One region of the Iodobacter sp. CM08 genome, then DNA from elsewhere that is predicted to be linked to it. Evidence: predicted binding sites of a transcription regulator. Region 1 holds the regulator's gene; each other region holds the start of a gene.

Region 1 (7,533 bases):
CACCATTGCTCTAGCAGTACCGAGTAATCCAGATTCATCCCTACCGTTACAAAAAATAAGCCAAGTAGCAGGTCTCGGAAAGGACGAACATCGTCTTCCACTTGATAGCGAAAATCAGTTTCTGCAATGAGCATGCCCGCTAAAAACGCCCCTAAGGCGAGGGATAAGCCCGCCAGCTCGGTGATCCAAGCAATCCCTAGCGTAACCAGCAAAAGGTTGAGCATAAATAGCTCGCTGGAGTGTTGCTTTGCCACCATATTGAACCAAGGCCGCATTAGTTTTTGCCCAAAGTAGAGCAAAACCAGCAAGACCACGATAATTTTTAGCGCCGCCAAACCCAGCGCCATCAGTAGCTCATTCCCTGGGAAATTCAGTACCGGAATCATAATCAGAAACGGCACTACGGCTAAATCTTGAAAGAGCAAAATGCCGATGGCGTTTTGGCCGTGCGGCGCGTGCAGCTCGTTGCGATCAGCCAGCAATTTAGATGCCATGGCCGTGGATGACATCGATAAAGCGCCACCCAATGCTAAGCCCACCTTCCAATCTAGGCCGGCTATCAAGCAAATTGCCATCACTACACCCACCATCGTCAGTACTTGCATGGCACCTAAGCCAAATACAATGCGGCGCATGGCATTGAGGCGAGCAAGGTTAAACTCCAGCCCCAAGGTAAACATCAGAAACACCACACCAAACTCGGCAAGGTGGGTGGCTTCGTCGCTACTCGTAATAAAACCAAGGGAATGGGGGCCAATCAGTAGGCCAACCACTAAGTAGCCCAGCATGGCAGGAAGCTTTAAGCGACGACAAAGCACCACCGTAAGTACGGCGGCGGCAAGCAAAAGCAGTAATGAGGATAGCTGGATGGACATAGGGCTCGAAGGAAATGGCGAATGGCTGGTTGGCTTTATCCTACTGCTAAGCAGTGGCTTGGGGGCGTTGAGTGCATTTTACTGACCATGTGTATTTGGCTTTGCTAGCCTTGTTCAGCCCCAAAACTGCAGCGAACACAGCCGTGAATGAAACGTCAACAGACCTTAGGGGGATTGATTTAAATACTAGCTTGATTGCGTACTCCCTCCCTATCCCTTGTTTACCTTAAATACTGGGTGGTGCATAAGTTTTATGCACCATTATTGATCTTGATTGGCATATTGCCAGAAGACGCAGGTGGCGGGAGAGGGGCTGCATCTCTTATACTTTCGCGCATATGAAAAATGCCCAATCTATCCTCGACTGCGCCAAGCGCGTATTGCGGGTTGAGGCCGAAGCTGTTTTTGCTCTGGCCGATCGACTCAATCCCAGTTTTGTCACTGCCTGTGAGTTGATTCTAGCCTGCCAAGGGCGTGTCATCGTGCTTGGTATTGGCAAATCAGGCCATATCGCTAAAAAAATAGCCGCCACGATGGCCAGCACGGGCACTCCGGCTTTTTTTATTCATCCTTCTGAAGCCGCGCATGGCGATTTAGGCATGATTACTCGCAGCGATGTGGTGCTGGCCTTGTCTAATTCAGGAGAAAGTGACGAAGTGATTGCTTTGTTACCTAGCCTGAAGCGTTTAGGCATCCCCTTGATCGCCATGACGGGTAATGAGCAATCTACTTTAAGCAAGCAAGCGGACGTGCATTTAGATTCAGGGGTTACACAAGAGGCTTGCCCGTTGAACCTTGCCCCAACGGCAAGTACTACCGCCGCATTGGCCTTGGGTGATGCGCTGGCGGTAGCGCTCATAGAGGCACGTGGCTTTCAGGCTGAAGACTTTGCTTTGTCCCACCCAGGTGGGAGCTTAGGGCGGCGCTTATTGGTGCTGGTACGCGATCTAATGCATACCGGTGACGCTTTGCCCGTGGTGCAGCAAGATGTATTACTGCGCGATGCCCTGTTAGAAATTAGCAAGAAAGGCATGGGAATGACCGCCGTGGTGGATGCTGCAGGTAAGCTGCTCGGAATATTTACCGATGGCGATTTGCGCCGTGCACTGGATCAGGGCGTCGATGTGCGTGATACTCCCGTATCAACGGTGATGACTTTAGCACCGGCAACGATTGAATCGCACAAATTAGCCGCCGAAGCGGTGCAGCAAATGGACGCACGCCGCGTCAATGGTTTATTGGTGCTAGAAGCTGGAGTATTGGTCGGTGCGATCAATATGCATGACCTACTTCGCGCCCGTGTCGTTTAACATCAGCAAAATCAGTAAATAAAAAGCGGCTTATGGGGGCCTCGAAAACCTATATTTCTAAATAAGACAAGGCGCGTTTTAAAAAAATCGACGCTGCATATGTTTGATATGTAAGGAGATTTTTTTAAAGCGCAACGCAGTATTATGACGAAAGATGGGTTTTTCGAGGTTCCCTTATGTCTCAGATTCAAATTTAGCCGTTAAACCTGAGCTTACCGAAGGCATGAGATTATTTATGCTTCTGTAAGGTTACTACAAACGCTCTTTTTTGAGTTTGCTTGAGCAAGAGACATAATCAGGGATGAATAAAGGAAAAATAATGACAGATAAAGCCAAAGCGGTTCGCTTAATGATTTTTGATGTTGATGGTGTAATGACCGATGGCAGCCTGTTTTACAGCGATAGTGGTGAAGAGTTAAAAGCATTTAACTCACTAGATGGCCATGGTTTAAAAATGTTGAGCACCAGCGGGGTAAAGCTAGCCATTATTACCGGCCGCACTTCTAAGCTGGTTGAAAAACGCGCCAAAGACTTGGGTGTAGACTACCTCTATCAAGGCGCTCACGATAAAGGCGCAAGCTTTGAAGAGCTATTAAAGGTTGCTGGCCTTAGCGCGGATGCCTGCGGTTATATGGGTGATGATGTGATCGATTTGCCCGTGATGCGTAGAGTGGCCTTTGCCGTAGCCGTGCCTGATTCTCCACAATTAGTGCGTAAACATGCTCATTACATTAGCGGTAGCCAAGGCGGCCGTGGTGCTGTGCGTGAAGTCTGTGAATATCTAATGCAGGCGCAAGGCACATTTGATGCCGCTATGGCGCCGTACCTCGCCTAATGGCTGTTCGTGGTACTACTCGCCTGCTGCCCTTGGCTTTGGTGTTGCTGCTGGGCGGGTTAACTTGGTTGCTTGATAGAGCGGCTACCTTGCCTAGTGCGGCATACGCGGTGAATTCTGATCAACCAGACATGTTGGTTGATAGAGCCACCGCTGTGCGTTTTGGAGAGGATGGCCGCCCTGTTTCCCAGCTTACTGCCACTCATGTTTCTCACTTACCTGCGGGTGATATCACCTGGCTAGAAAATCCTCATTTGCGCTATACCGCGCCAGAACAACCCCGTTTGGATGTGACTGGCGAGCGGGCTAAGTCAATTAAGCGTGGTAGTGAGGTTTGGTTTCCTGGGCCGGTTAAAATGGTGCGCGCTGCCAGTGGCACACAGGCCGAGTTAGTCATTAATGGCCGAGATATGCAGGTTTTACCACAGCAGGGCATTGCCAGCTCAGATGCCCCCGCCCGTGCCGTAATGGGCACTTACGTTGTTGAGTCGGTGGGTTTTATTGCTAATTCTAATACCGAAACACTGGAACTTAAATCTAAAGTCAGGATGAGCTATGAACCGCTTCGTAACCCTTAACACCGTATTACTGTTTTTGCTTGCTAGCCCCGTGCATGCAGAAAAAACCGACCGCGAAAAACCTATTAAAATCGCCGCTGCAAATTGTGTGATGAATCAAAAAACGCAGGCTAGCGTCTGTACTAATGATGTGGTGCTGACTCAAGGTACGCTCAGCATTCGTGGAGATAAACTCTCCGTGCGCCAAGATGAAGCGGGCAACCAGTTTGTGACAGGCAATGGCAGCCCCGTGCGGTTTCGGCAAAAAATGGATGGTGGTAACGAGTGGGTAGATGCAGAGGCACAGCGCTTTGATTACGACGGGCGTACTGGCATTCTTAAGTTGTTGGATAAAGCTTGGGTGAAGCGGGGCGAAGATCAAATTTATAGCGATTTAATCACTTACGATCTAAACAATGAAGCCTACCAAGCGCAGAGTAAAACAGAAGGTGGCAGGGTGAATATCGTGATCAATCCGAAAAAGGCTCCCGCTCCATGAGTAGTTCTTTACGCGCAGAACAGCTAGAAAAGCGCTACGGCAAACGTACCGTAGTGCGTGATGTCACTATGGAAATTTCTAGTGGCGAAGTGGTTGGCTTGCTAGGCCCTAATGGCGCGGGCAAAACCACTAGCTTTTATATGTTGGTGGGTTTAGTTGCGATGAATGGCGGGCGGATTATGCTCGATGGCGAGGATATCGGCCATTTACCCATTCATCAGCGGGCACGGCGAGGTTTAGGTTATTTGCCTCAGGAAGCATCTATCTTTCGTAAAATGACGGTGGCGCAAAACATTACTGCAGTGCTAGAGCTGCATTGCAAAAATCGTGTTGAGATTGATACTCGCCTCAATGAGCTGCTCAATGATTTACATATTGCCCATTTGCGGGATGCTGGTGCGATGGGCTTATCAGGTGGTGAGCGGCGGCGGGTAGAAATTGCCCGCGCACTTGCAGCAAACCCACGCTTTATCTTGCTGGATGAGCCATTTGCAGGGGTAGACCCGATTGCCGTGATGGATATTCAACGTATTATTGGTTTTTTAAAGCAACGTGGAATCGGTGTGCTCATCACTGATCATAATGTGCGTGAAACCTTAGGTATTTGTGATCGTGCTTACATCATCTCGGAAGGTGCGGTGATGGCGTCAGGTGTTCCAAAAGATATTGTGGCTAATGAAAGTGTGCGTCGAGTGTATCTCGGTGAACATTTCCGTATGTAAATGAAACAAACCCTGCAGCTGCGGCTTTCCCAGCAACTAAACCTCACGCCACAATTGCAGCAGGCTATTAAGCTGCTGCAGCTTTCTACGCTTGAGTTTCAGCAAGAGCTTGAGCAGTACCTAAATGACAACCCTTTGCTGGAGCGTGGCGAGGAAGCCCCCGCAGGGGAAGTTGAGCAGCCCGAGCCACAGTGGGAAATGGGTGGGGATGATGATGGTTTGCGCTGGGAGGGTACGAGTCATGGTGGCTCAGATGACGATGATGATTTTGACCCCGCCACCAATATTGCGCGTGATCTAGATTTACGTGAATACCTGCTACAGCAAGCAGGCCTGCTGCAGCTACCGCATCGGGATAAGTCTTTGTTATTGATGTTGATTGAAGCTTTGGATGATGATGGTTTCCTTTCCCAGCCCTTAGATGAAGTCTATTCTCAGCTGCCAGAGGAACTTATCCAAGATTATGAACTCGAACTTGATGACTTAAAGATTGCTTTAGTCCGCTTACAGCACTTAGAGCCCTTAGGCGTTGGTGCTCGGGATACTGCCGATTCATTATGCTTACAGTTGCGCCAAAAACCGCCGAGTGCCGCTAAAGATTTAGCCTTGAAGATTGCCCAAAATTCACTCGATTTATTAGCTGGACGGGACTACACTAAGCTTAAACGAGCCTTTAAATGCGAGGATGCTGAGCTAAAAGCCGCACAAGAATTAATTGTAAGTTTAAACCCAAGGCCGAGCGCACAGTGGTCTGTAACCTCGCCAAGATATGTAAGCCCCGATGTGGTTGTGCAAAAAGTACGTGGGGTTTGGCGGGTTAGATTGCATGATGCATCCATGCCAAAATTACGCGTTAACCGGCTTTATGCAGATATCTTACAGAAAGGCGACGGCGCTCATTTAGCCCGCGAGCTACAAGAAGCACGTTGGTTAGTAAAAAGTGTGCAGCAGCGTTTTGAAACAATTTTACGAGTAGCAACAGCGATTGTAGAGCGGCAGCGGGCATTTTTTGAACATGGTGAAGTGGCAATGCGGCCCTTGGTACTCAGGGATATTGCAGAAGAGCTCGATTTACACGAATCAACTATTTCTAGAGTCACCACGCAAAAATACATGTTAACGCCGCGTGGTTTGTATGAGTTTAAGTATTTTTTTGGTAGCCATGTAGACACAGACGCCGGTGGTGAATGTTCTGCAACCGCTATCAAAGCTTTAATAAAGCAGATGGTGCAGCAAGAAGATAAGAAAAAACCTTTAAGTGATAGCGTATTGGCAGAAGCATTATCCGCCCAAGGTATTGTGGTAGCGCGTCGTACCGTTGCTAAATACCGTGAGGCGTTGCAGATTTACCCAGTAAGTCAGCGCAAAAGTTTGTAAGGCCCCAACGGAAGGAGTAACCCTATGAATTTGAATATCAGTGGCCATCATCTTGAAGTAACCCCATCGATCCGTGAGTACGTGAACAGTAAGATGGAGCGGGTTATCAGGCACTTTGATAATGTGATTGATGTAAATATCATCCTCTCCGTGGAGAAACTGCAACACCAAGTTGAAGCTACCGTTCATGTTCGCGGACGCGATATCCACGTTGAAGCAACGGATGAAAATATGTATGCAGCGATTGATCTTTTGGCAGATAAACTTGATCGTCAAGTTGTAAAGCACAAAGAAAAATCAATGGATCATCGCAACGAATCCATTAAACAGCATCAACCTAGCGCTGAATAAAGCGATTTCTTTCACCTTAGCGGGAACCGGTTTATTCGGGTTCCCGTTTTTGTTTTCAAGCGACGGCGCTACAATAGCTGTCGTCCTTGTTTTGGTCTGCCTACAATGAGTCTGATCGCCCAAATTCTGCCAAGTGGTAATGTCTTCCTTGATATGGAAGTCGGCAGTAAAAAACGTATTTTTGAACAAGTAGGGATTCTATTTGAAAATAGCCACGGCATTGCCCGTAGCGTTATTTTTGATAGCTTATTTGCTAGAGAAAAACTTGGTTCCACCGGCCTTGGTCAAGGCGTGGCTATTCCGCACGGGCGTATTAAAGGCCTAAAAGAAGCAACCGGTGCTTTTGTGCGTTTAGATGAGGCTATTCCTTATGATGCGCCTGATGGTAAGCCGGTTTCCTTGGTGTTTGTCTTGCTCGTGCCCGCACACGCTACCGATCTACACTTACAAATCTTGTCTGAATTAGCCCAGCTTTTTTCAGATAAAGTATTGCGAGAAAGCTTGTTGGCCGCAACGGAGCCAGGGCAAATCTGGAAGTTAATCAGCACTTGGGAGCCTTATGCCACAGATTTCAGTTAGACAACTGTTTATTGATAACGCCGAAAAACTGCGCCTAACTTGGGTTGCAGGGCAATCTGGTGCTAATAATCTGTTATCTAATGATGCGTCTGAGCAAAAGCCAACCCTGTCTTTGGTCGGTCACCTGAATTTTATTCACCCCAATCGCATTCAAGTGCTTGGGGTGGCTGAAACGGTTTATCTTTTGCAGCTAAGCGTTGAGGCGCAAAGAGAATCACTGGCCCGATTATTCTCAAACGAGATGGCGGCGGTGATTGTGGCCAACGGCCAGATCGTTGGCGACTGCCTGCGCGAAGCCTCCGAGCGCTTTCATGTGCCGCTGCTTACGTCCCCTGAGCAATCCCCCTATCTGATGGATGTGCTGCGCTATTACCTATCAAAAGCGCTAGCGGTTTCAACTCATTTGCACGGGGTGTTTTTGGATGTGC
Region 2 (7,533 bases), on a different contig from region 1:
GGCGTAGCGCACGTCCACGCCGCGGGCGGTGAGTAGATCGCTTAGCTCTTGCAGTGCGTGCTGAGCGCGGGAAACGGCAAGGCCGTAGCCCGGCACAATAATCACTCTTTCTGCGTTTTCCATCAAAAACGCTGCATCATCGGCACTGCCCGTACGGTAGTTTTTTTGCGCCGAGCCAGCAGGGCCTGCAATGGCAACTGCAGCCCCAAAGCCACCGAGCAGCACCGAAAGAATCGAGCGATTCATGGCTTTGCACATAATGTAGGAAAGAATCGCCCCTGATGCGCCGACGCAAGCGCCAGCAATAATCAGCACAGGGTTATTCAGCGTAAAACCAATCCCCGCCGCTGCCCAGCCCGAGTAAGAGTTAAGCATAGACACCACCACCGGCATATCGGCTCCGCCAATGGGGATAATCAGCAGTACACCCAGCGCTAGTGCAATCGCCGTCATAATCAAGAAAGAAGATTGGTTATCGCTCACCACATAAATAGCGCCAAAGCCCAGCATGGCCAGCGCCAGCACTAAATTTAAACCGTGTTGGCCTTTAAAATTAATCGCCCTTGCGCCAAATTTGCCAGAGAGCTTGCCGTAGGCAATCACCGATGCACTAAAAGTGATTGCACCAATAAAAGCGCCGATAAATAGCTCGGTTTTTTGCATACTGCCGTGGGTCACGCCGGTATGGAAAATTGCGGCAATGGCAATCAGCACCGCTGATAAACCCACCAAAGAATGCATGGCGGCAACCAGCTCGGGCATAGAGGTCATGGCTACGGTGCGCGCTCTGTAAGCGCCAACCACAGCGCCCGCGCTCATGGCGGCTAAAATCAGCCAGACTACCGGTTTATCGGCCACAAAAAACGAGGTGGCAATAGCAATCGCCATGCCAATCATGCCAAAGAAATTACCGCGTCTGGCAGATAAAGGCGATGAAAGCCCTTTCAGCGATAAGATAAACAGTACGGCAGAAATCAGATAAAGAATGGAAGTAAAGTTCTGCATTATTTTGCCTTCCTTTTAAACATCGCCAGCATGCGCTGCGTGACTAAAAACCCACCAAAGATATTAATACTGGCAAGAAAAATAGCCACGGCACCTAAGACGCTGGTGATGCTGATTTCTTGCGCGTTGATATCCACCACTTGCAGCATCGCCCCAACAATAATGATGCCGCTGATGGCATTGGTCACCGCCATCAGCGGGGTATGCAGGGCAGGGGTGACATTCCATACCACGTGATAGCCAACAAAAATAGCCAGAATAAAAATAGTCAGGCTGCCAATAAAGGGATCCGTGCTTAGCGTATGGCTGCTGACTTCTGCAACGGCAGAGGCTGCTAAAGATAGCGACATTGCTTACTCCATATATGTTTTGAGGTTATGTAGGGTGGGCACGTCTTTGTGCCCACGCGGCATAGGCTGTTTTGCCACCTGTGGGCACAAAATTACCCTATATAACGGTTGCTGCGCGGCTTGGGGCTGCTTCGGCTTTTTTGCCAAATATGGCAGCGCCTTGATGGCAGACTAGCGTGGCTTTTATGATCTCATCCTCAAAATGCGGGGCGTATTTAGCCTCGGTATCTTGAAGTAGGCTTAAGAAAGTCAGCATATTGCGCGCATAAAGCGCGGATGCATCGGCAGCCAGCAGGCTAGCTAAATTGCCATGGCCGACAATAATTACGCCATTGTGGCTATGCACCACTTCCCCAGATTTAGAGAGCGGGCAATTGCCGCCGCTATCTACCGCTAGATCAATTATCACCGAGCCTGCTTTCATGGCCTTAATCGTGGTCTCAGGGATCAACACTGGCGCGGCTTTGCCTGGGATTTGTGCCGTACTAATAATAATATCGGCAAGGCGGGCTTGTTGATCAATTAAGGCGCTTTGGCGTAGCTTGTAATCATCCGACATCTCACGCGCATAGCCACCGGCGGTTTCTGCCGCTGCCTTTTCGGCATCGCTAAGCGTAACTTCAATAAACTTGCCGCCTAAGGACTCTACCTGCTCACGCGTGGCGGGGCGCACGTCAAACACCTCAACAATTGCGCCGAGCCGCTTGGCGGTAGCGATGGCTTGTAAGCCAGCCACGCCCGCACCCAGAATCAACACCCTTGCTGGTTTAACCGTCCCTGCAGCGGTCATCAACATCGGCATAAAGCGGGGATAGTATTGCGTTGCCAGTAATACGGCGCGATAGCCCGCAATATTGGCTTGCGAAGATAAAACGTCCATCGATTGGGCACGGGTAATCCGTGGCACCAGCTCCAGCGCGTAAGCACTGATTTGTTTGTTACTGAGCGCTTCTAAATGGGGGTAGCGATGAATATCAAACAGGGCCACAAGGGCAGCATGCAAAGGAAGCTGGGCCAGTTCATGCGCTTCTGGCGCACGGACTTTTAAAATAAGTTGCGCGCCCTGATAAAGCGCGTCTGTATTGTTGGCTATTTCAGCACCTGCCTCGGTATAGGCTGCGTCGCTGATGGCGGCATGGATGCCAGCCTTACTCTCTACTCTGACCGTATGCCCAGCTTTAATCAGTTTTTTTATTGTCTCCGGCGTCGCAGCAACCCGGAACTCCCCAGGCAGCACTTCGGCGGGAATGGCAATCAACATATCTGTTTCCTCATGGTTATCAGAGCAATGGGCAAACAATGGAGGTTTATGTCAGTTTGAATATTGGCCTGAGTCAAATAAGACCGAGTTTGATCTTATCGCAGTGCAACATTAATTTGCCGTGTGAAGTGTTCAATTACTTTGAAGGTGTTGTATTTCGTGTGAATCCACCCCATAAAGCATCTATTTTTGTAATGTGTTTACCTTATTATTGGGGTAAAAATAGCACGATGTAACTTGATTTTAGCGGCCGCTGCAGGCTTATTTTCAAATGAATGTATGAAAAAAACACCGTGTATTTAGATGATTTATTGTATTTTTTTATCTTGGATCTATTTTTTGCGGGTGCTTGGGCTGCTTGTTGCACGGCTGGCAGTTAAAGCTTACACGTGGCTTGTAATAAAAATGCTATTGATAATCATTATCATTTATAGGAGAATCAATTTATACACTCTATCGAGGCAATAGCATGAATGCATATTTGGTTGGCGCAGATGTACTGGGCAATATTCCTGATCTTTTATCCAGCTACGGTATTAAGGTGCATAAGCATGTTTCAGGGCGTAATGCCGCGCACCAGCGCAAGCCTGCCAGCTTAAAAGGCGCAGATCTATTAATCTTATTTACTGATTTTCTAAGCCACAATGTGATGCGCGCTTATCGTGATTTAGCGCATGAAGAGAACGTACGCTTTGTAGCTTGCCGCCGCTCGGTCTGTGCCTTGAGCCAATCGTTAGACAAAATAGAGTGTACGAAGGTGTGCGATGCATGCCCCAATAAAAAAATCCATTAATACGGCTAATCAGCCAGCAGCGGCAATAATTGCCGAAGTCCTGCATAAATAGGTTCATAAGCCCGCCAGAATGCGGGCTTTTTGCATGGCACGCTTCCTGCTTCATCTATATCCATAAACAGCGTATCTTATGCTTTATGATGATAAAAACTGGAGTTTGGCTATGTTAGGTCGTTTGGACGATTACTTCCGCCCGCAAGAAACTGCGCTGTCACTGCGCAGCCAGCGGCAAGAAGTATTGGCTTCAAATATCGCCAATAACGATACGCCAGGGTATAAGGCGCGCGATTTTGATTTTAAAAAATCGTTTGAAGCCGCCCTACAAAAAAATCCAGTGAAGCCTTTAGTCGCAACAGACTCGCGTCATTTACAGCCAAAAGAGAGTATTGATCCCCTGTCTAAGGCCTTGCTCTACCGCAATCCAAGACAATCTGGCATTGATGGCAATACGGTGGATATGAATGCCGAAATGGCAGCGTTTACCGATAACGCCATCCGCTATCAGGCAGGGATTACTTTTATGCAAAAACGGGTTGAGAGCCTGCGTTCTGCGCTAACGGGCCAATAAGAGAGCTAAACCATGTCTATGTTCAGAGTGTTTGATATTGCTTCAACCGCCATGCACGCACAGACCACGCGTTTGAATGCGGTGGCGTCTAATTTAGCCAATGCAGAATCGATTACTAGCTCCAATGGCCAGCCTTATCGCGCCAAGCAGGTGGTGTTTCAATCGGCGCAAATGCCGGGTGGTGGCAAGGAATCAGTTGGGGTGCAGGTGGCAGGGGTGATCGAAGACCAAACACCGCCTAAGCTGGTGTACGACCCAAAAAATAGCTTGGCCGATGCCAATGGCTATGTGGCCATGCCAAACGTGAATGTGGTTGAAGAAATGACCAATATGATTTCAGCTTCACGCTCGTATCAAACCAATGCCGATGTTATGAATACTGCAAAAACCCTGCTGCTGCGCACGCTGGCGCTGGGCCAATAAGGAGAATCATCATGGTTGCTCGTACAACGGTTAATTCAAGCACAGATTATGCCGCGCTGAATCAAAAAGCAGGAGCGGGCAAGGCCTCTGCGGCCGATCAGCAGCAAGATCGCTTTCTTAAGCTGCTGGTTAAGCAATTGCAAAGCCAAGACCCAATGAACCCAATGGATAATGCGGCAACGACCAGCCAGATGGCACAGATTAGTAGCGTAACGGGGATTGAAAAGCTCAATACCACCATGCAAACCATGCTGGCGAGCTTTTCTGCCGCACAAAGCTTTCAAGCGGCCGCCTTAATTGGCAAGGAAGTGCTAACGGTAGGCAATAAAATGAAGTTTGATGGCACCAAGCCCGTTGATACACGCGTCGATCTGCCATCGGGTGTGAGTAATATTAAAGTATCCATCATGGATAAGAACGGCCTTGTGGTCGATAACATCACCTTGCCACAACAGCCCGCAGGCGCAGCGGCCGTGGCTTGGGATGGCAAAATGAATAATGGTGAAAAAGCCCCAGCGGGAGATTATTTAATTTCTGCGCGCGGCGTGCAAGATGGCAAGGAAATTGCTTTAAATACTTTAACGTGGCAAACCGCTAGCAGCGTTGAGCTGGCGAAGACGGGTGTCAAAGTGATGTTGGCGGATCAAAGCAGTGTTGATTTTAGCGCGGTAAGGCAAATTCGCTAGTTCAAGGCATCTGCAGTAAACAATTTTTGAGGGTACGGTTATGGGTTTCCAGCAGGGCTTGAGTGGTTTAAGTGCGTCGTCAAAAAGCCTAGACGCGATCGGTAATAATATTGCCAACTCTAGCACGGTCGGTTTTAAGCAATCGCGTTCAGAGTTTGCAGATATGTATGCCAACTCATTCGCTAGCTCATCGACCATCTCTGGGATGGGCGGGCGCACGGTTGCGGTGACTCAGCAGTTTGGTCAGGGCAATATCACCTCCACCAATAACCCGCTGGATATCGCCATTACGGGAAATGGATATTTCCGCATGATGGATGGAGATTCCGTTAGCTACACCCGTAATGGTCAGTTTCAAGTCAATAAAGACGGCTTTATTGTGGGTAATACCGGCCAAAAATTAACCGGCTGGCCCTTTGATATCAATGCCAATGCCTTGCAAAAGGGCGGCAATCCATCGCCTTTGCAATTGTCTGTGGGTAATATCGGTGCAAAAACCACTGGTTGGACAGAAGTGGTGGGTGGCGGTATTAGTGCAGGCCTACAGTTTGGGATGAATTTGGATGCTAGCCAGCTGCCTAAAGATAGAACTAATCCTCTTGCGGCCAATTATGTGGGTGCGCTGAACCCTGCTGATATTAAAACCTTTACCAATTCAACCTCGGCACAAGTTTATGATTCGCAAGGTGTTGCGCATAGCTTAACCATGTATTTTACTAAAACCGCACCCAATACTTGGGAAGTCAGAACGCGTTTTGATAGTGATCCGGTTTCATTGCCTAATAATGACCCGCTCAATTTAAATCCTTATCCAAATGTTACTTTTGATTCAAATGGTAAATTGATCAATGCCACGCCACTGGCTTTTAGTACCACGCTTGCTTCCGGAGCAACCTCGCCTTTGGCTTTTCATATTGGTTTAGAAGGTACAACGCAGTACGGTAGCCCATTTGGGGTGAATACGATTAGGCAAGATGGTTATCCTGACGGCGTGTTAACTGGGGTTGCGGTAGATCGTGAAGGGGTGATGCTAGGTAAGTATTCCAATGGGCAAAACAGGGCCATTGGACAAGTCACACTGACCAACTTTGCTAATTCGCAAGGGCTGCAAAACTTAGGTGACAACCGCTGGGGAGAAACCTTTGCATCGGGCCAGCCTAGAACCAACGATCCTGGCACCAGCGATTTAGGCTCCTTGCAATCGGCCTCGGTGGAAGACGCCAACGTTGATCTAACCGCTGAACTGGTTAATTTGATTACAGCACAACGCACCTATCAGGCCAATGCGCAAACCATTAAAGCGCAAGATACTATCTTGCAAACGATTGTGAATCTGCGTTAATTGATAGGGTAGAAATGATTTTTTAAAATCATTCTACCCACGTGTTTTTATGCCCATGCCCGAGTAAACACAATGGATCGAATGCTGTATATCGCGATGACTGGGGCCAAGCAAACCATGCTGCGCCAGGCCTCGGTTGCCAATAATTTAGCTAATGTGGCTACGCCTGGGTTTAGGGCGGAGCTAACGGCTTTTCGCGCTGTGCCCGTGATTGGTGGTGTGGGCGCGCCCAGCCGTGCTTATGTGGTGGAGCAGGGTACAGGGGCTGATTTTACGCCGGGGATTATCCAGCAGACTGGGCGTTCTTTAGATGTGGCGGTGAATGGGGCGGGTTGGTTGGCGGTGCAAACCCCAACGGGTGAGGCCTATACCCGTAACGGTGGCTTTGAAATTGATGCCGCAGGCTTGTTAAAAACCCGTAGTGGCTTGGTGGTGCAGGGCGAAAATGGCCCGTTATCTATTCCAGAAAATACCCGAATTACTATTGCTAAAGACGGCACGATTAATGGCTCGCCTTTTGATAATCCGTCGCAGGCGGTAGAAATTGGCCGACTTAAATTAGTTAATCCGCCAGAAAACGAATTAGAAAAAGGCAGTGATGGCCTGTTTCGCCAAAGAAATGGCGAGGTGGCTCAGGCAGATGTTGGCGTAAAACTTGCTTCAGAATCCTTGGAAGTGAGTAATGTGAATCCGGTAGATCAGTTGGTGCATATGATCGGTGCGCAGCGCCAATATGATTTACAGATTAAAATGATGCAGACCGTCGATCAAAATGCCAGAAGTGCCGCGCAGTTGCTTTCATTAAATGGTTGATTATTAAAAACTTTATCCACTAAATGCACAAAAAACACGAACAGATGGCACGTAGTAATCACTCATTGCTTCATTTAAATGCCAACTTATTAAAATTAAGTACTTACTAGCCTAATAAAAAAGAAAGTAGATTAAGTTACCTGATATGTCTCTTGCTCAATGGACTCTGTGTAGATAGGTTTCTTGAGTGTTGGGCTTGGTTTTTGAATGTGTAGGGCGGGTGAAACCCGCGAGCCATGCAGAAGCAATACGCGGGTTTCACCCGCCCTACGATATTTATAATGAAATTGAG
Region 3 (7,533 bases), on a different contig from region 1:
ACATGGGCATCCCCGGCCAAGACGAATATGCCTTGGTTGAAACCAATGCAGATTTGGTAAAAGAAATTTTAGGCAAACTCTGATTAACTGATGTTACGCACCAAGACTATTTGTGCACGAAAAAAACGGATCAAACAGGGATAATCCCCCCTCTGCTTTTTTATTATGATGCGTAGATGAGTTACTTAATAACTATTTGATATTAAATATAATTATCCGAATCAATCAAAAAGTAATGGTCATACGGTATCTGCTCGTGCCTTTTGTGTTTTTAGTAGACTGCGTATTTTTTTATCTTGCTACGTAACATCAGTGATTAACTTCAACGCCTTATTCACACGTAGTTGGTAGCTTGGGTTAGCAGCTTTATCGCGTAACCCAGTACTCCTATTTATGCCGAAATATTGAAGTAGCTGGTTTTGTCGGCCTAAAAACTGCGAACCAACCCGCTCATTTCGGCATAAACCAAGCTTCCATATAGATATAACGATTAAATCCTTCGCTAAAGCAGATTACTTCGGTAAATTCACAGGGTTGCAGCGTCGCTCGAGCTTTTATCAGCCGGCAGCCTGACCCAATTATTTTTTGCCCGGATAAAGTATGACTACCCTCAGTGAAGCAAGGCTAACTCACCTTAAGCAACTCGAAGCCGAATCTATTCATATTATTCGTGAAGTGGCCGCGGAATTTGATAACCCGGTCATGCTTTATTCCATCGGTAAAGATTCTGCCGTGATGCTGCATCTGGCGCTTAAAGCCTTTGCACCAGGCAAAATGCCTTTTCCGCTACTGCATGTAGATACCACATGGAAATTCCGCGAAATGATTAAATTTCGCGATAAAATGCCGGAAAAATTTGGTTTTGATCTGATCGTGCATATCAACGAAGAAGGTGTAAAAGCGGGCATTAATCCATTTAGCGCAGGCTCGGCCAAACACACTGATGTGATGAAAACCGAAGGCTTAAAACAAGCGCTGAATAAATATAAATTTGATGCCGCTTTTGGTGGTGCACGCCGCGACGAAGAAAAATCCCGCGCCAAAGAGCGTGTGTATTCATTCCGCGATAAAAACCATCGCTGGGATCCAAAAGTACAGCGCCCAGAATTATGGAATATCTACAATTCCAAAATCGACCAAGGCGAAAGCATTCGCGTGTTTCCGCTGTCTAATTGGACAGAGCTGGATATTTGGCAATATATCTACCTAGAAAACATCGATATCGTACCGCTCTACTTCGCCGACGTTCGCCCAGTAGTGGAGCGTAATGGCACCCTAATCATGGTAGATGACGACCGTATGCCGCTATTGCCGGGTGAAGTGCCAGAAATGAAATCGGTGCGCTTTAGAACGCTGGGCTGTTACCCGCTCACCGGCGCAGTGGAGTCCACCGCGCAAACGCTGCCAGAAATCATCCAAGAAATGCTACTGACCACCACCAGCGAGCGCCAAGGGCGCATGATCGACCACGATTCATCTGGCTCGATGGAAAAGAAAAAAATGGAAGGCTATTTCTAACCCCCCCTTGAACCACGGAGATCACAGAGAACACGGAGGTGCACGGAGGTGCACGGAGGTGCACGGAGGTGCACGGAGGTGCACGGAGGTGCACGGAGAAAACCCTGCCCCCCTCACTCTCTTCTGTTCAAACGGGACTTAGATTTAAACAACCGTACGCCTTATAAACCGAAACCTATAGCACACGTTAGCTCAGTTTTTCTCCGTGAAACTCCGCGCCCTCTGTGTCCTCTGTGTTTCAAGATTTAGGTTTAAAGAGATAAAACATGTCACACCAATCTGATCTGATCGCCAGCGATATCGAAGCCTATTTAAAGCAGCACGAGAACAAAGACCTGCTGCGTTTTATCACCTGTGGCAATGTGGACGACGGTAAATCCACCTTGATTGGCCGGCTGCTGCACGATTCAAAACTGATTTTTGAAGACCAGCTCGCCGCCATCCAAAAAGACAGCAAAAAGTTTAACACCACCGATCAGGAAATCGATCTGGCCCTGCTGGTGGATGGCCTGCAAGCCGAGCGTGAGCAAGGCATTACTATCGACGTGGCCTACCGCTACTTCAGCACCGAAAAACGCAAATTCATCATTGCCGATTGCCCAGGCCACGAGCAATACACCCGCAATATGGCCACCGGCGCATCTACCTGTGATCTGGCCGTGATTCTGATCGACGCGCGTTACGGCGTGCAAACGCAAACCCGCCGCCACAGCTATATCGTGAGCCTGCTAGGCATTAAGCACGTGATTATCGCCATCAATAAAATGGATTTAGTTGAATTCAGCGAAGCGCGCTTTAATGAAATTCGCGCACAATACCTAGAGCTGGCTAAATCCTTAAATATTGCTGACATTCAGTTTGTGCCGATCTCCGCCCTGCGCGGCGATAATGTGGTGACACCAAGCGAGCAATCATCTTGGTACAGCGGCCTTACCTTTATGCAGCATTTAGAAGCAGTACAAATCAACCGCGATAGCCGTCTAGAAGCTTTCCGCCTACCGGTGCAATACGTCAACCGCCCTAACCTAGACTTTCGTGGGTTTTGCGGCAGCATTGCTGCGGGCCGAGTCTTCCCTGGCGACGAAATCATCGCCCTGCCTTCAGGCAAAAGCGCCAAAGTGAAAGCAATTGTGACTTATGAAGGCGAATTAGACACCGCCTTTGCAGGCCAGGCCATTACGCTGACATTGGATAGAGAAATCGACATCAGCCGTGGCGATATGCTGGTTAAAACCAGCGAAACTCCCCCGCAAATCGGCCAGTCTTTTGACGCGCACATCGTATGGATGAACGAAGCACCGCTCACCGTTGGCAAAGAATATGGCTTTAAACTGGCTGGCAAAAACGTCTTTGGCCGCATTAATCAAATCGCCCACCGTGTAGACGTTAACAGCATGGAGCACGTAGCAGCCGCCGAGTTAAAACTCAACGAAATCGGCCTCTGCCGCATCATCCTCAACGCCCCAGTGGTGTTTGATAGCTACCACGATTGCAAAGGCACCGGCAGCTTCATCATCATCGACCGCCTCAGCAACGCCACCGCCGGCGCAGGCATGATCGAACAAGCCGCCGCCCACTCCGCCAGCGACGAGCAAGATGAACTCGCTAAATGGCGCGCTTTTGAAGTGGATTTAAATACACTAGTGCGCAAACACTTCCCAGAATGGGGCGCAAGGGATGTGAGGGAGATTTTTAAGGGGTGAGGATTGCTAAAGAGGGTACTTAGCCAGGGGCTTGTTGTGGCATCAATCAACAGTGCAATGCGCTATCGCTTATTGACACCCTACGAAACCATACGCATTGCCTTTGTAGGATGTTAATAAAACTCTGCGTATGACGTTTACACCAATTGTAGGGTGCGAATAAGCTCTGTATGCAACGTTTACGTCGCCCAGCGAGGGCGCATTGCACCTTGTGCCATCAAAACAGAAAAACAAACTACGCTTTATAGCTAATTTGCTCTTCACCCCCTCCTGCCCAATTTGCAGGATAAACACCTTGCTTTACCAATAAATGAAATGTTGAATAAGGCCAATCCAACACCTTATTCACTAAACCATGCTTGAGCGGATTGATGTGCACATAATCCATATGCGCCATAAAATCTCGCTCATCCCGAATTAAATGTTCCCAATAACGACGTTGCCAAATTCCACGTTCACCACGCTGAATACGCGACTCTGAACGCCATTCCGTTTTTGGCAAAGATTTTGAAAAAATGATTTTAATTAAACGCCAGCGCACATCAAAATTAAAATCATTAGCGGGCAGCTCAATAATACAGTGCAAATGCTCAGGCAACACCACCCAAGCATGAATCACAAAAGGATGAGATAAACGCACATGCCGCACCGCATTACGCAACAAATCAATATGGCGTACCAATAAATCATTATTTGCTCTTTGCAGCAAATTCAACGTAAAAAAATAAGTGCCGCCTAGATGCCAAGCGCGTCGATAATTAGGCATCTTATTAATCTAGTACAGAATTAACCCAACATACGCCTAATCACATGGCTCATTTACTAGCTGCCGCCTTGGTAGGGTGTCAATAAGCGATAGCGCATTGCACCGTGCGCACAAATCCCACAAAAAACAAAACCCCATATCCATATTAGATACGGGGCTTTTGCAGTATCAATCAGCAGCATATGGTGCAATGCGCTTCGCTTATTGACACCCTACGAAACCTTGCGCCTTACGGCCTTCCCAAAGGCGCGGCCCCACTAAAACAAAGTCTACAGGGACAGACCATGTCTATTTCGCAGAGGAAATAGAAGCTGCGCAGGGGCGAAGAGCCATGTGTGGTAGAGCAGGACGACCAAGCAAATAAAAAGGACAGGCCACGTTTCAAATTAAGCGTGTTTATTTTCGGCACAATGCACCACAACCTATTAAATGCCTATGCCTGTTTACACGTTTTAGGTGCTAAATCCTCGAAACCCGCCACAATGCCTGTCGTCGCACAAGTCCACTCACCACCAACAGCACGTGTCCATGTAATCTTTGCCGCAGAAATTTTCCCTGGCGCATTAGCCATTAAGCATGAAATAAATACAATACCTGTATTCGCAACTTCTGCAGTGATTGTGCAATTATGGGTAGTCGCTGCTAAGCCAATAGCTGCTGCATTTGCAATGCTCTCACCGTTATTCAACTTTACCTCTACCACTGTTTTTCCCGGTGTAATTTCAGCCAGGCCTGCAGCTATCTTTGCTTTAGCTTGGTAATTTGCATACGAAGGAATCGCTACTGCAGCCAATATGCCGATAATTGCCACAATAATCATCAATTCAATTAGAGAAAAACCTTTTTGTACGTTTTTCATATTGCGCTCCAACAACTATCTCTAAAAGTAGAGGAAAATTTCAGCACTCACAAATAGCACTGGATCATATTTTTTGGTTTTATTTTATTCAAAATAAAAAGCCTGATCTCAATGGCCCTATAGCATAAGGAGCACGGAACGATAGAGACAATGAAAGGATAATATTTTGAGGAAGTTTTATACTAAAGATAAAAAATGGCCTACTGCTTGGTAGGCCATTTAATTTATATGATATAAATCCTAATTAGCTATTTTTGCAACCCTTAGGCAACGCTTTCAAAGCCTCATCTGCCCATACTGCTGTAGTCTGACATTCCCACTCGCCAGAAGCTGAACGAGTCATTTGCAATACCTTACCAGCAAGAACTTTAGGCTGGTTAAGCATTGTGCAAAGGATACCGCCATCTTTAGTAACTGTACTTAATGTGCAATGCGCCGTAGTTATCTTACCAACATAACCAACAGCAGCTGGATCTGCACCAAATATAGGCGTTTCACCATCAGAAAGCTTGCTGTCATATGGAGTTCTGAAAGCATCAATTTCTGCCAACGACGCAGCAGCAAAAGATTTTGCAACGTAATTTTGATACGAAGGAATCGCTACAGCAGCCAAAATACCGATAATCGCTACAACGATCATCAATTCAATCAATGTAAAACCTTTTTGCATGCTTTTCATAATTTTATCCCTGAATCATTAAGAAACACTGCCCCTGCTGTGCTTTACTTATGATTTTTGTGTGTGGCAAGGTATAAGCAATAGCCGTGCCAATGGTTCAATAAAAATTAGAAGTTTATTATATATTGTATATCTAATGCATTGTTAGCGAGTGAAAACAGCGATAAGCCTGCAAGTAAAAATGCCCAAGAGTTCTCTTAGGTAAGCTAGGTAAATCGGCCATTTTTTAAAGAATTTAAGATAATTTTCAAGGATATATTGATCCTGCAATAAAAAAGACCACATATATTTAATGTGGTCTTTTCGTATTAAGCCATTGATTTTTAAATAATTTAGTTTTTACACGCCTTTGCTGCTAAACAAGTTCCTGTTTGAGTCCAAACAATTTGCGTTCCACCTGCTGGTACAGTAGGTGTATTAATATATGTATACCCTCCCGAACCAGCGTTCCCTGTTGCAGTAATCGCTGCAGTAACCGCTGTAATTGCCAAAGCAGTGGCCGCTTCTTTTGAATTGGTAATTGCGGTTAAACCTACTTTAGTTGCTGTATCACATAGAGTTGCATCGCCGCCATTTTCACTTAAACACAAACTAATTGAAGTACGAACAGATTCTGCTGCAGAAACAATATCTTGGAACTTCGCTTTCTTGGTGTAATCCTGATAAGACGGAATCGCAACTGCGGCCAAAATACCGATAATGGCGACCACAATCATCAGTTCGATCAGGGTAAAACCCTTTTGTATGTTTTTCATCTCTTGCTCCTAAGTCTTTAATTAAAAAGCCTTTTTCCCTGAGCATTATTTAGCGAGGTCTTTGCTTCGCTTGAATATGACATAGCAATATAGGTGCCCAGCTATGCCACTTTTACTGCAAAGCTGATTAACGGCAGATTTTTAACTGAAGCTGCCATATACTTGATTGATGATGCCGTTGTAGCTCAGTTGGTAGAGCAACTGACCCGTAATCAGTAGGTCGGGTGTTCGATTCACCCCAACGGCACCAGCTGATTTAAATATAAAAAAAGCCCCATTGGGGCTTTTTTATTGCGATGGCTAGCAGCAATGTGACAAAAATGGTCAGGTAGCGCCCATTTTTGACATCAGGTAGACCATTTATTCTAAATGTCATACTGTAAGCACAATGTGAACAAGCTTAGAGTTAGCCTAGTTTTTAGCTAAAAATTAACGTTTTATAAGGTTAAGCAGCTAAAAAGCCTAAGCCATGACGGGCAAGTAGGGCAGCTGTATCGTGCAAGGGCAGGCCCATGACGCCGCTAAAGCTGCCTTGCAGGTCTGAAATAAACATGCCTGCCGTGCCTTGAATGCCGTAGCTGCCTGCTTTATCCATAGGCTCGCCACTGGCAACATAGGCGGCGATTTGGGCGGGGCTAAGTGGCATAAAGGTGACGGTGCTAACCGATAGCACGACTTCTGTGCCGGTATCGGTGCGTAAACCCAAACTAGTAAACACTTCGTGGCTGCGACCAGATAGCTGCTCTAGCATGGCGATGGCATCCAAGGCATCGATCGGCTTGCCTAAAATTTGCCCATCCAGCACCACGGTAGTGTCTGCGGCTAAAACGGGGAGGGCAGCTAAGCCTTGCTCCAGCATGGCTTGCCAGCCTGCCTCGGCTTTTAGCTTGGCTAGCCGTAGCACATAATCCTTGGCACTTTCATTCAGTAGCGGCGTTTCGTCGATAGGGGCGGAGATGCGCGTAAATTGCACGCCAATCTGCGCTAGTAATTCTTTGCGGCGTGGGCTGCCAGAGGCAAGGTAGAGTTGGGTTGTGGGCATAGGTATCTGACGTGTAGGGCGGGTGAAACCCGCGCTGTGAATAATATGGCAATGGAATGATGGATCGCATTAAAAAGTCCGCGGGTTTCACCCGCCCTACATTTTCAAGCAAGATAACGATGCCATCACTCGCGGTGATAAGGATGATTATTGATAATGGATACGGCGCGATACAGCTGCTCGGCCAAAATCACCCGCACCATGCCGTGGG
Region 4 (7,533 bases), on a different contig from region 1:
CAACGCGCTGCCAGCTTGGCCACCGTGGTGGTTTTGCCGACGCCAGTGGGGCCGATGAGGGCATACACACCGCCACGGTTAATTAAATCATCGTCGGTGGTAGCGGCGGCTAAATTATGCGTGAGCGCGGCTTTAACCCAGCGCATACCTTGATCAAGCGTCATTTGCGCAGGCATTTTTTCGACCAGCTGACGTGATAAGGCGGGGCAAAATCCAGCGGATAGTAATTGGCGTAGCGCTTCTAGTTTTTCGGGGGCGTGACGAGATAACTCTCCCCAAGCCATGCCCGCTAATTGGCTTTCTAATAAGCCGCGCAATAGGCGGATTTCCCGTGCAATTCCATCCATGGCTTCTTTATCAGCAGGATTTTGTGCCACGGGTGAGGCGTCATCTTCAAAACTAAAGGTAGGTAAGGCGCGTTCTGGCGCTGGGCGGCGTGGTGCTGGCGTGGCAGCCCGTGGCGGGGGGCGGCTGGGGCGCGGCTGCTGGTATTCTGGATTACTATCTAGCGGTAAGGGGGCTTCTACTCGCTGTGATGCGGCGGGTGTGCTGCGGTTGCTGCGCAGCACCATAGGCTCATCGTGCACGATGTGATCGGTACTTGGCTCTGTATCGTCGTCATCAGGAATGGCGTAAGAGCGGGCGAGCGCCTTACTAATCGGTGCAGCGGCTTGGGCGCTTTGCAGCAGTTTTGCGCCATTTTGCGCGCCACGGCTGCTGGGGGCGGGGCGTGGCTGTGCTGCAACACTTTGGACATTGGTGAGGGAGGCTACATCGGCATCGGCTACGGCCATGATCTCTATCCCGCCACCGGATACTTGGCGGTTTGATAGGATCAGCGCGTCTGGGCCAAGCTCATCTCGAACTTGGCGCAGCGCATCACGCGTCGTTGCTCCGTAGAACTTTTTTACGACCATATCCAGTTGCCGTCTGAAAACACGAGTTATCCTTATGCATTGCGAGCAATGCGTATTTTGGGTGTTAGTTTAAGCTAACGAAAAATCAAAAAGATCGGTAAGCATACAGAAGAGGCACATTATGTGCGCCGCAAAAGGCGACTTGTTTGTTCTGACTTGAGTAAATAGCCATTCGTAATGTTGATTTTTATGTTTTAAGCATATTGAGTGGCTAATTAATTATTTATGATCTTGTTATAAAAAGACAATTATTTTTAGCTTATCTTCCATTTAAAGCCTTTCTGTATTGCTGTCGCTGCTTGCTGAACTGTAAATGCTGTTTACATTAATGCATCTGGCGCTAGAAATAATGCACTGTTATTGAGCTATAAGGCGTATTTAGTTTTAAGACCAAGCAAGTAGTTAAGTTTAATTTGCACCCAGCATCCCTACAATTCGAATGGTTTTGCTATCGGGTATCTCGGTATGCGCAATCACACGTAATCCGGGAATAGAGCGGCGTAAAAAACGGCTCAGCATAGGGCGTAGCTGGGCTGGGGCGATTAATACTGTGCTTAAACCTTGTTGCTCTAATTGATCAGATAATTCAGAAGCTTGTTTGAGTACGCGCTCCGCAAGGCCTGGTTCTAATCCACCTTGTGCATTACCCGATACGGCAGAGAGCAGAATATTTTCTAATTGTGGCTCTAAGGTCACAACTTGCAATTCATTTTCACCAGGAAATAGCTGGTGAACAATCGCTCGGCCTAATGCCACCCGCACTGCGGCAGTAAGCTCGTCAATATTTTGGGTACGAACAATGTGTTCAGCCAGTGTTTCTAAGATGCTACGCAAATCGCGGATATGCATCCCTTCTTCGAGTAAATTCTGTAAAACTTTTTGCAAAGTGCCAACGGGAATAATTTTGGGCACTAAGTCTTCCAATAATTTAGGCGCTTCCTTGCCAAAATGCTCCAGTAATTGCTGGACTTCTTCGCGGCCTAAAAGCTCGGCGGAGTGGCTTTGTAAAATATTAGATATATGCGTTGCCACTACGGTAGCGGCATCCACCACCGTATAGCCAAAAGCTTGTGCCTGATCACGCAAGGTGGCATCAACCCAAACGGCGGGCAGGCCAAAAGTTGGATCTTGGGTTGGTGTGCCTGGTAGTTGGCCAATTGCGTTGCCGGGGTTAATGGCGAGCCATTGGCCAGCAAACGCTTCACCGGTGCCTACATCCACGCCTTTGAGCTGGATTCGATATTGATTTGGCTTGAGCTCTAAATTATCGCGGATATGCACTGAGGGCACTAAAAAACCCAATTCTTGGGCAATTTTTTTACGAATGCCGCGAATCCGGCGGAGTAGTTCGCCGTCTTGGTTACGGTCTACCAAGGGAATCAGCCGGTAGCCTACTTCTAGGCCAACGGGATCAACGGGCTGTACATCGTTCCAACTTACTTCTTGTAAAGGGGCGGCGGGTGCGGCGGCAGGGCCTGCGGCTCCCGCTTGGCCGGCTGCGGCTCCTCCCCCTGCGGCATTAGCGCCTTGTAGCGCGAGTGCGGTTTTCTTTTGATCCAGCTGCCAGCCTATTCCCGCCAAGATGGCGGACATCAGTAAAAACGCGGTGTGTGGCATGCCGGGGATAATCCCCAAAATGCCTAATACCGCTGAGGTAACATAAAGCACCTGCGGCTGTGAAAACATTTGCCCTAAGATTTGCTCAGATAAATCTTCGCCATCACCCACTCGCGAAACCACAATACCGGCCGCAACCGAGATAATCAGCGAGGGAAGCTGGGCGACCAAGCCATCACCAATGGTCAGCAGGGTGTAGGTTTTGCCTGCTTCGGCAAAGGGCAAATCGTGCTGTGCCATGCCCACAATCAAGCCGCCGATGATATTGATCACCATGATCATAATCCCAGCAACCGCATCCCCACGCACAAACTTAGAAGCACCATCCATAGAGCCAAAGAAGGTGGCCTCGAGCGAGATCTCGGTACGGCGGCGGCGTGCGTCTTCTTCACCAATCATACCGGCGTTCAAGTCGGCATCAATCGCCATTTGCTTACCCGGCATGGCATCAAGGGTGAAGCGGGCAGATACTTCAGCAATCCGCCCAGCACCCTTAGTAATCACCACAAAATTAATAATGGTGAGAATAATAAAGCCGACCACACCCACGGTTAAATTATCGCCAATCAGCACGTGGCCAAAGGCTTCAATCACCTTACCCGCCGCATCTGCACCGTTATGGCCTTCGGTGAGCACCAGCTTGGTAGAGGCCACGTTGAGCGATAATCGCAGCAGCGTAGTGAACAGCAAAATGGTAGGGAAGCTAGAGAACTCGAGCGGCTTACGGGTGTAGAGCGCCACCATCAGCACGATGATGGAAATAGCGATATTAAAAGTAAAGAATAAATCGAGCGCAATGGCAGGCAGCGGCAGAACCATCATGCCGAGAACCATTAACACCAGCGCGGGGCCAGCGAGTTTGCTGTAATTAAAAGTGCGCCACATAGGGCTTTAAATTCTCTTTATTTGATTCAAAAGCTGGGGGAGAGGATTTCATCCCCTATCCTTTCGTAGGGCGGGTTTCACCCGCTCTGCGCGATTTACCGCTGTCCGGCGGCTGAATGAATCTTAGGCTTCGCCACCTGGGTCTAGATCACTAGGTACAGGGAGGTCGGTGGAAAGATTGGGCTCTTCGCCTCCAAAATTTTGCCAATGCTTAAGCTGGTAGATATAAGCCAGTACTTCTGCGGCAGCAGTATACAACGCGGCAGGGATCTCTTCCCCAAGTTCAGCATGGTGGTATAGCGCACGGGCAAAAGGCGGGGTGCGGACAATCGCTACTTTATGCTCTTTGCCCAGCTCAATAATCCGCTCTGCTAGCAAAAAAGCGCCTTTAGCCACAATCTTGGGCGCGCGCATGGATTCGGTATATTGTAAGGCCACGGCAAAGTGCGTCGGATTGGTGACAATCACATTGGCCTTAGGAATCTCGCTCATCATGCGCTTTCTGGCAGCTTCGTGCTGCAACTGACGAATCTTACCTTTAATTTCAGCCGAGCCCTCGGCATCTTTACCTTCTTGCTTCACTTCTTCTTTGGTCATGCGCAAGCCCTTGTAATAATCCCAGAGCTGATAAGGCGCATCAATCGCAGCCAAAATGGCTAAAGAGCTAATCACCAGCAGTAGGGTGTGTTGAACCATTTTCCACATATAGGGCATGCCTATTTCGAGTGGCATGGTAATCAGCTGGATAAACTCTTCTCTTTGCCCCCACAACACCCACGCCGCCACGCCGCCAATAAGACTGGATTTAAGAATGGTCTTTGTCATTTCAACGATGCTTTTCAGCGAAAACATCCGGCCTATCCCATTCATGGGATTCATGCGGGCAAAGTTAGGCGTTAAAGCTTCAATGGTAAATAACCAGCCGCCGATCAATACTGGCGTGATAATCGCCATCAGGGCGCAGGGCAAAATAATCGGTAGGCAAGCCATTAAAGCTTTTTGCGCTGAGCCAGTAAAATGCAGCAGCATTTGATTCGGGTCGCTAATGGTGGTTCGACTAAAGCTAAGTTCGGCAATAAAAATAGCTTTTAAAGTGCCGAGTAACTCAGGCCCAAGCGAAATCAGCATGACGATGCCGGTCATTAAAATCGAGAATGTTGCTAATTCTTGTGAGCGTGGGATCTGCCCTTTACCTCGCGCTTCTTCTAAGCGCTTACTGGAGGCGGGCTCCGTGCGTTCTGCGTCTGAATCTTCAGCCATTATTTAATCCTCGCTGGCCGATGAAAAGATAGACCAATTTATTGGGTGCACAGAAAAAAATCCGGCCAAGTCCAAGTTTACTGTGATTTATTCAGGCTGGCACTGCAATTGCTTAATCAAGTGCTATCAGCAATAAGCCCGTATCGAGGAGCCTCGTCATGGCGAGCAATCTCACTGTTTTAGCCAGCGCCCAAACTAGCCGGTCAACTGACTCTCGTTCTTCCGTCTCGATGGGGGCAGAGCCTGCTGCTGGGCAAACATTTGCCAAAACTCTGGAGCGGGAAGTTAACTCTCGCCAGGAAGGAAAATCGGCTGATTCTGACAAACCAGTGCCCGCAACAGAAAACACCAGCGAAGACGAGCAGAAAGCCCAAGCAAGTAGTGCGCAAGCGGCCCAGCCGTGGTTGGCCATGCTACAAGTGCAAGCGCTCTCTCAAGCCAACGCGTTGACTCATGTTGCTAAAGCGGATGGTGATACAGGCTTTGTGAAGCTGGATCTGACTAAGCTCGGCAAGGGCTTATTAAGCGGCGAAGCGGGTGAAGGTCAGGACTTAACTGCTTTGGGGCAGTCTGATTTAAATCCTGCTCAGGCTTTGGCTAGTAATATTGATGCGGCAAAATTTGCCTCTTTACGGCAGAAAACGGCCGGTGACGCGAGTGCATTTACCGCGCCAGAAAAAGATTTTGCCGCTCTGTTGGCCACATCCAAAGAAAATACACCGCTACTTAAGCCTGAAGCTGCCCCCGTGGTGGCCTTGCATACTCCTGTTGCAGAGGCTAAACCCGCAATGCCTACGCACGTTGCAGAGCCGGTGGGTAGCTCCCGCTGGGGTGATGCCGTGGCGCAGCGGGTATCGATGATGTTGCAAGATAAACATCAGCAGATTGATATGCAGCTTAATCCACCGCATCTTGGCCCAATGGAAGTGCGTTTAACCATGTCGGGCGAGCAGGCGAGTGTGGTGTTTAGCTCGCAACATGCTTCGGTGCGTGAGGCGCTTGCTGCGGCTACACCTAGGCTAACTATGTTGCTGGCTGACCAAGGTATTCAGCTGAGCAATGTGCAAGTGGCTTCTGATTCATTAAATCAACACGCCCAGCAACAGGCGCAGCAGCAAGCTAGTAGTCAACAAATGGACCAGCAGCATCAATCTAGATCAAGGCAATTTACGGGTAATTTGGCAGACAACTATAGTGAGGGGCTACCGCGTGTGATGACTGATGTTCACCTGCCTGTGGCGCGTAGCGGTTTAAATCTTTATGTTTAAACGGGGCGCCTCTTGTTAGGTTTGCAGCAAGACTAGCGCCTTACTCTCTGTTTGTTAATGCTTTTTAAGCTATAATCACATCACTTAATTCCAAAGCCAGCGCCCCTCGCATTTGATTGGGGCGCTTTGCTCTGGTTTTCAATTTTATTTTTTATAAAATATTTCAATCCATTCAAGGTGATGTGATGTCTGATGCCAAAGTGGAAGCCGCGCCTAAAGCGAAGAAAAATATTCTTTTATTTGCCGTGATTGGCTTATTAGTGGTCTTGTTAATCATCGTGGGTGGTGTGGCCGCCTTTTTGCTGACAAAAAGCAGCGATCCTGCTGCCGATGAAGTGGCGGCAGAAGCCACTGCACACGACGACGCAAAAAAGAAAAAGAAAGATCATAAAAAGAAAGAAGAGCACGCTGCTGTTTTTGAAAAATTGCCCCAATTTACGGTGAATTTACATTCAGAAGATGGCGATGGCATTTTGCAGACTGATATCTCTTTAGAACTGGGTGATCCAAAACTAGCTGAAAAAATTAAAAGTTTGTCACCTAAAATTCAGGGACAAATTAATAAGCTATTACGCGGAAAAACCATGGCAGAAGTAAAGGCCCCCGATGGTACGGATAAGTTGGGTAAAGAAATTCGTGAAATTGTAAATAAAATTTTAGGCGCAGAGAGTGAAGAAGAAGGGGTTCTCTCGGTTAATTTCACATCATTTATTGTGCAGTAATTTAATGTAATGATTTTTATGCTGGGTAGATGGTGTATTTACCCAGCATCAGCGTATGTGTTGTAGTTATAAATATCTACAGCCCAGCCGGGTTGAATACAAAATATATTAAATAACGGGTAAGAGTTTATCCGGACTAAGGATCATGGCAGACGATATCCTTTCTCAGGAAGAGGTCGACGCGCTACTGCGTGGTGTGACCGGTGAAGAAGATTCTTCCGACGAAGAGGTCGATGCTTCTGCTGTTCGCGATTATGATATTGGTCGCCAAGAGCGCATTGTGCGTGGGCGGATGCCTACGCTTGAAATTTTAAATGAGCGCTTTGCACGTAATTTACGTGTGGCTCTATTTAACTTTATGCGCCGCAATGCTGAAATCTCTGTTGGCCCCGTTCGGGTGCAAAAATATAGCGAATTTATTCGTAATCTGGTGGTTCCTACCAATTTAAATTTGATTCAAATGAAGCCGCTGCGCGGAACGGGATTATTTATTTTTGATCCTGATTTTGTGTTTTTAGTCGTGGATAATTTATTTGGCTCGGATGGCCGTTACCATGTTCGGGTTGAAGGGCGTGATTTTACCGCCACCGAGCAGCGGATTATTCAGCGCCTCTTAGAAGTGGTTTTTGAAGAATACGAAAAAGCTTGGCAGCCGGTATTCCCCTGTGAATTTGTTTACGTTCGCTCTGAAATGAATACCCAGTTTGCCAATATCGCCACGCCAACTGAAGTGGTGGTGGCGTATACCTTTAAAATTGAATTGGGCGCTGGTGGTGGGGATTTCCATATCTGCTTCCCCTATTCAATGATCGAGCCGATTCGCGACGTGCTCTATAGCACGATGCAGGCCGACCGGATTGAGGT

The links. The regulator sigma-54, encoded in region 1, starts transcription at its own class of promoters, with help from an activator protein. The targets are predictions, from matches to a motif close to CTGGCACGCTTCATGCTT.
Region 2: the regulator sigma-54 is predicted to act here: its motif matches at 3,495-3,512, upstream of flgB (flagellar basal body rod protein FlgB).
Region 3: the regulator sigma-54 is predicted to act here: its motif matches at 5,601-5,618, upstream of R6242_RS17655 (pilin).
Region 4: the regulator sigma-54 is predicted to act here: its motif matches at 4,776-4,793, upstream of R6242_RS09850 (flagellar hook-length control protein FliK).

Annotation. Positions count from the first base shown of each region.
Region 1 is NZ_JAWQUO010000052.1:6,172-13,704, forward strand. It holds gene R6242_RS20345 (monovalent cation:proton antiporter-2 (CPA2) family protein) at 1-875, opposite strand, end outside; gene R6242_RS20350 (KpsF/GutQ family sugar-phosphate isomerase) at 1,214-2,185, shown strand; gene kdsC (3-deoxy-manno-octulosonate-8-phosphatase KdsC) at 2,505-3,020, shown strand; gene lptC (LPS export ABC transporter periplasmic protein LptC) at 3,020-3,598, shown strand; gene lptA (lipopolysaccharide transport periplasmic protein LptA) at 3,576-4,076, shown strand; gene lptB (LPS export ABC transporter ATP-binding protein) at 4,073-4,798, shown strand; gene R6242_RS20375 (RNA polymerase factor sigma-54) at 4,799-6,175, shown strand; gene hpf (ribosome hibernation-promoting factor, HPF/YfiA family) at 6,200-6,526, shown strand; gene R6242_RS20385 (PTS sugar transporter subunit IIA) at 6,632-7,105, shown strand; gene hprK (HPr(Ser) kinase/phosphatase) at 7,086-7,533, shown strand, end outside.
Region 2 is NZ_JAWQUO010000021.1:62,079-69,611, forward strand. It holds gene R6242_RS13480 (NAD(P)(+) transhydrogenase (Re/Si-specific) subunit beta) at 1-1,005, opposite strand, end outside; gene R6242_RS13485 (proton-translocating transhydrogenase family protein) at 1,005-1,355, opposite strand; gene R6242_RS13490 (Re/Si-specific NAD(P)(+) transhydrogenase subunit alpha) at 1,453-2,616, opposite strand; gene R6242_RS13495 (DUF2325 domain-containing protein) at 3,086-3,409, shown strand; gene flgB (flagellar basal body rod protein FlgB) at 3,573-3,977, shown strand; gene flgC (flagellar basal body rod protein FlgC) at 3,990-4,400, shown strand; gene R6242_RS13510 (flagellar hook assembly protein FlgD) at 4,412-5,086, shown strand; gene flgE (flagellar hook protein FlgE) at 5,127-6,428, shown strand; gene flgF (flagellar basal-body rod protein FlgF) at 6,501-7,241, shown strand.
Region 3 is NZ_JAWQUO010000036.1:13,524-21,056, reverse strand. It holds gene R6242_RS17680 (copper homeostasis protein CutC) at 1-83, shown strand, start outside; gene cysD (sulfate adenylyltransferase subunit CysD) at 601-1,518, shown strand; gene cysN (sulfate adenylyltransferase subunit CysN) at 1,785-3,221, shown strand; gene R6242_RS17665 (REP-associated tyrosine transposase) at 3,457-3,987, opposite strand; gene R6242_RS17660 (pilin) at 4,421-4,846, opposite strand; gene R6242_RS17655 (pilin) at 5,091-5,525, opposite strand; gene R6242_RS17650 (pilin) at 5,858-6,280, opposite strand; tRNA gene R6242_RS17645 (tRNA-Thr) at 6,455-6,530, shown strand; gene R6242_RS17640 (Maf family protein) at 6,726-7,322, opposite strand; gene rlmH (23S rRNA (pseudouridine(1915)-N(3))-methyltransferase RlmH) at 7,448-7,533, opposite strand, start outside.
Region 4 is NZ_JAWQUO010000014.1:61,939-69,471, forward strand. It holds gene flhF (flagellar biosynthesis protein FlhF) at 1-917, opposite strand, end outside; gene flhA (flagellar biosynthesis protein FlhA) at 1,326-3,419, opposite strand; gene flhB (flagellar biosynthesis protein FlhB) at 3,543-4,679, opposite strand; gene R6242_RS09850 (flagellar hook-length control protein FliK) at 4,838-5,947, shown strand; gene fliL (flagellar basal body-associated protein FliL) at 6,133-6,669, shown strand; gene fliM (flagellar motor switch protein FliM) at 6,815-7,533, shown strand, end outside.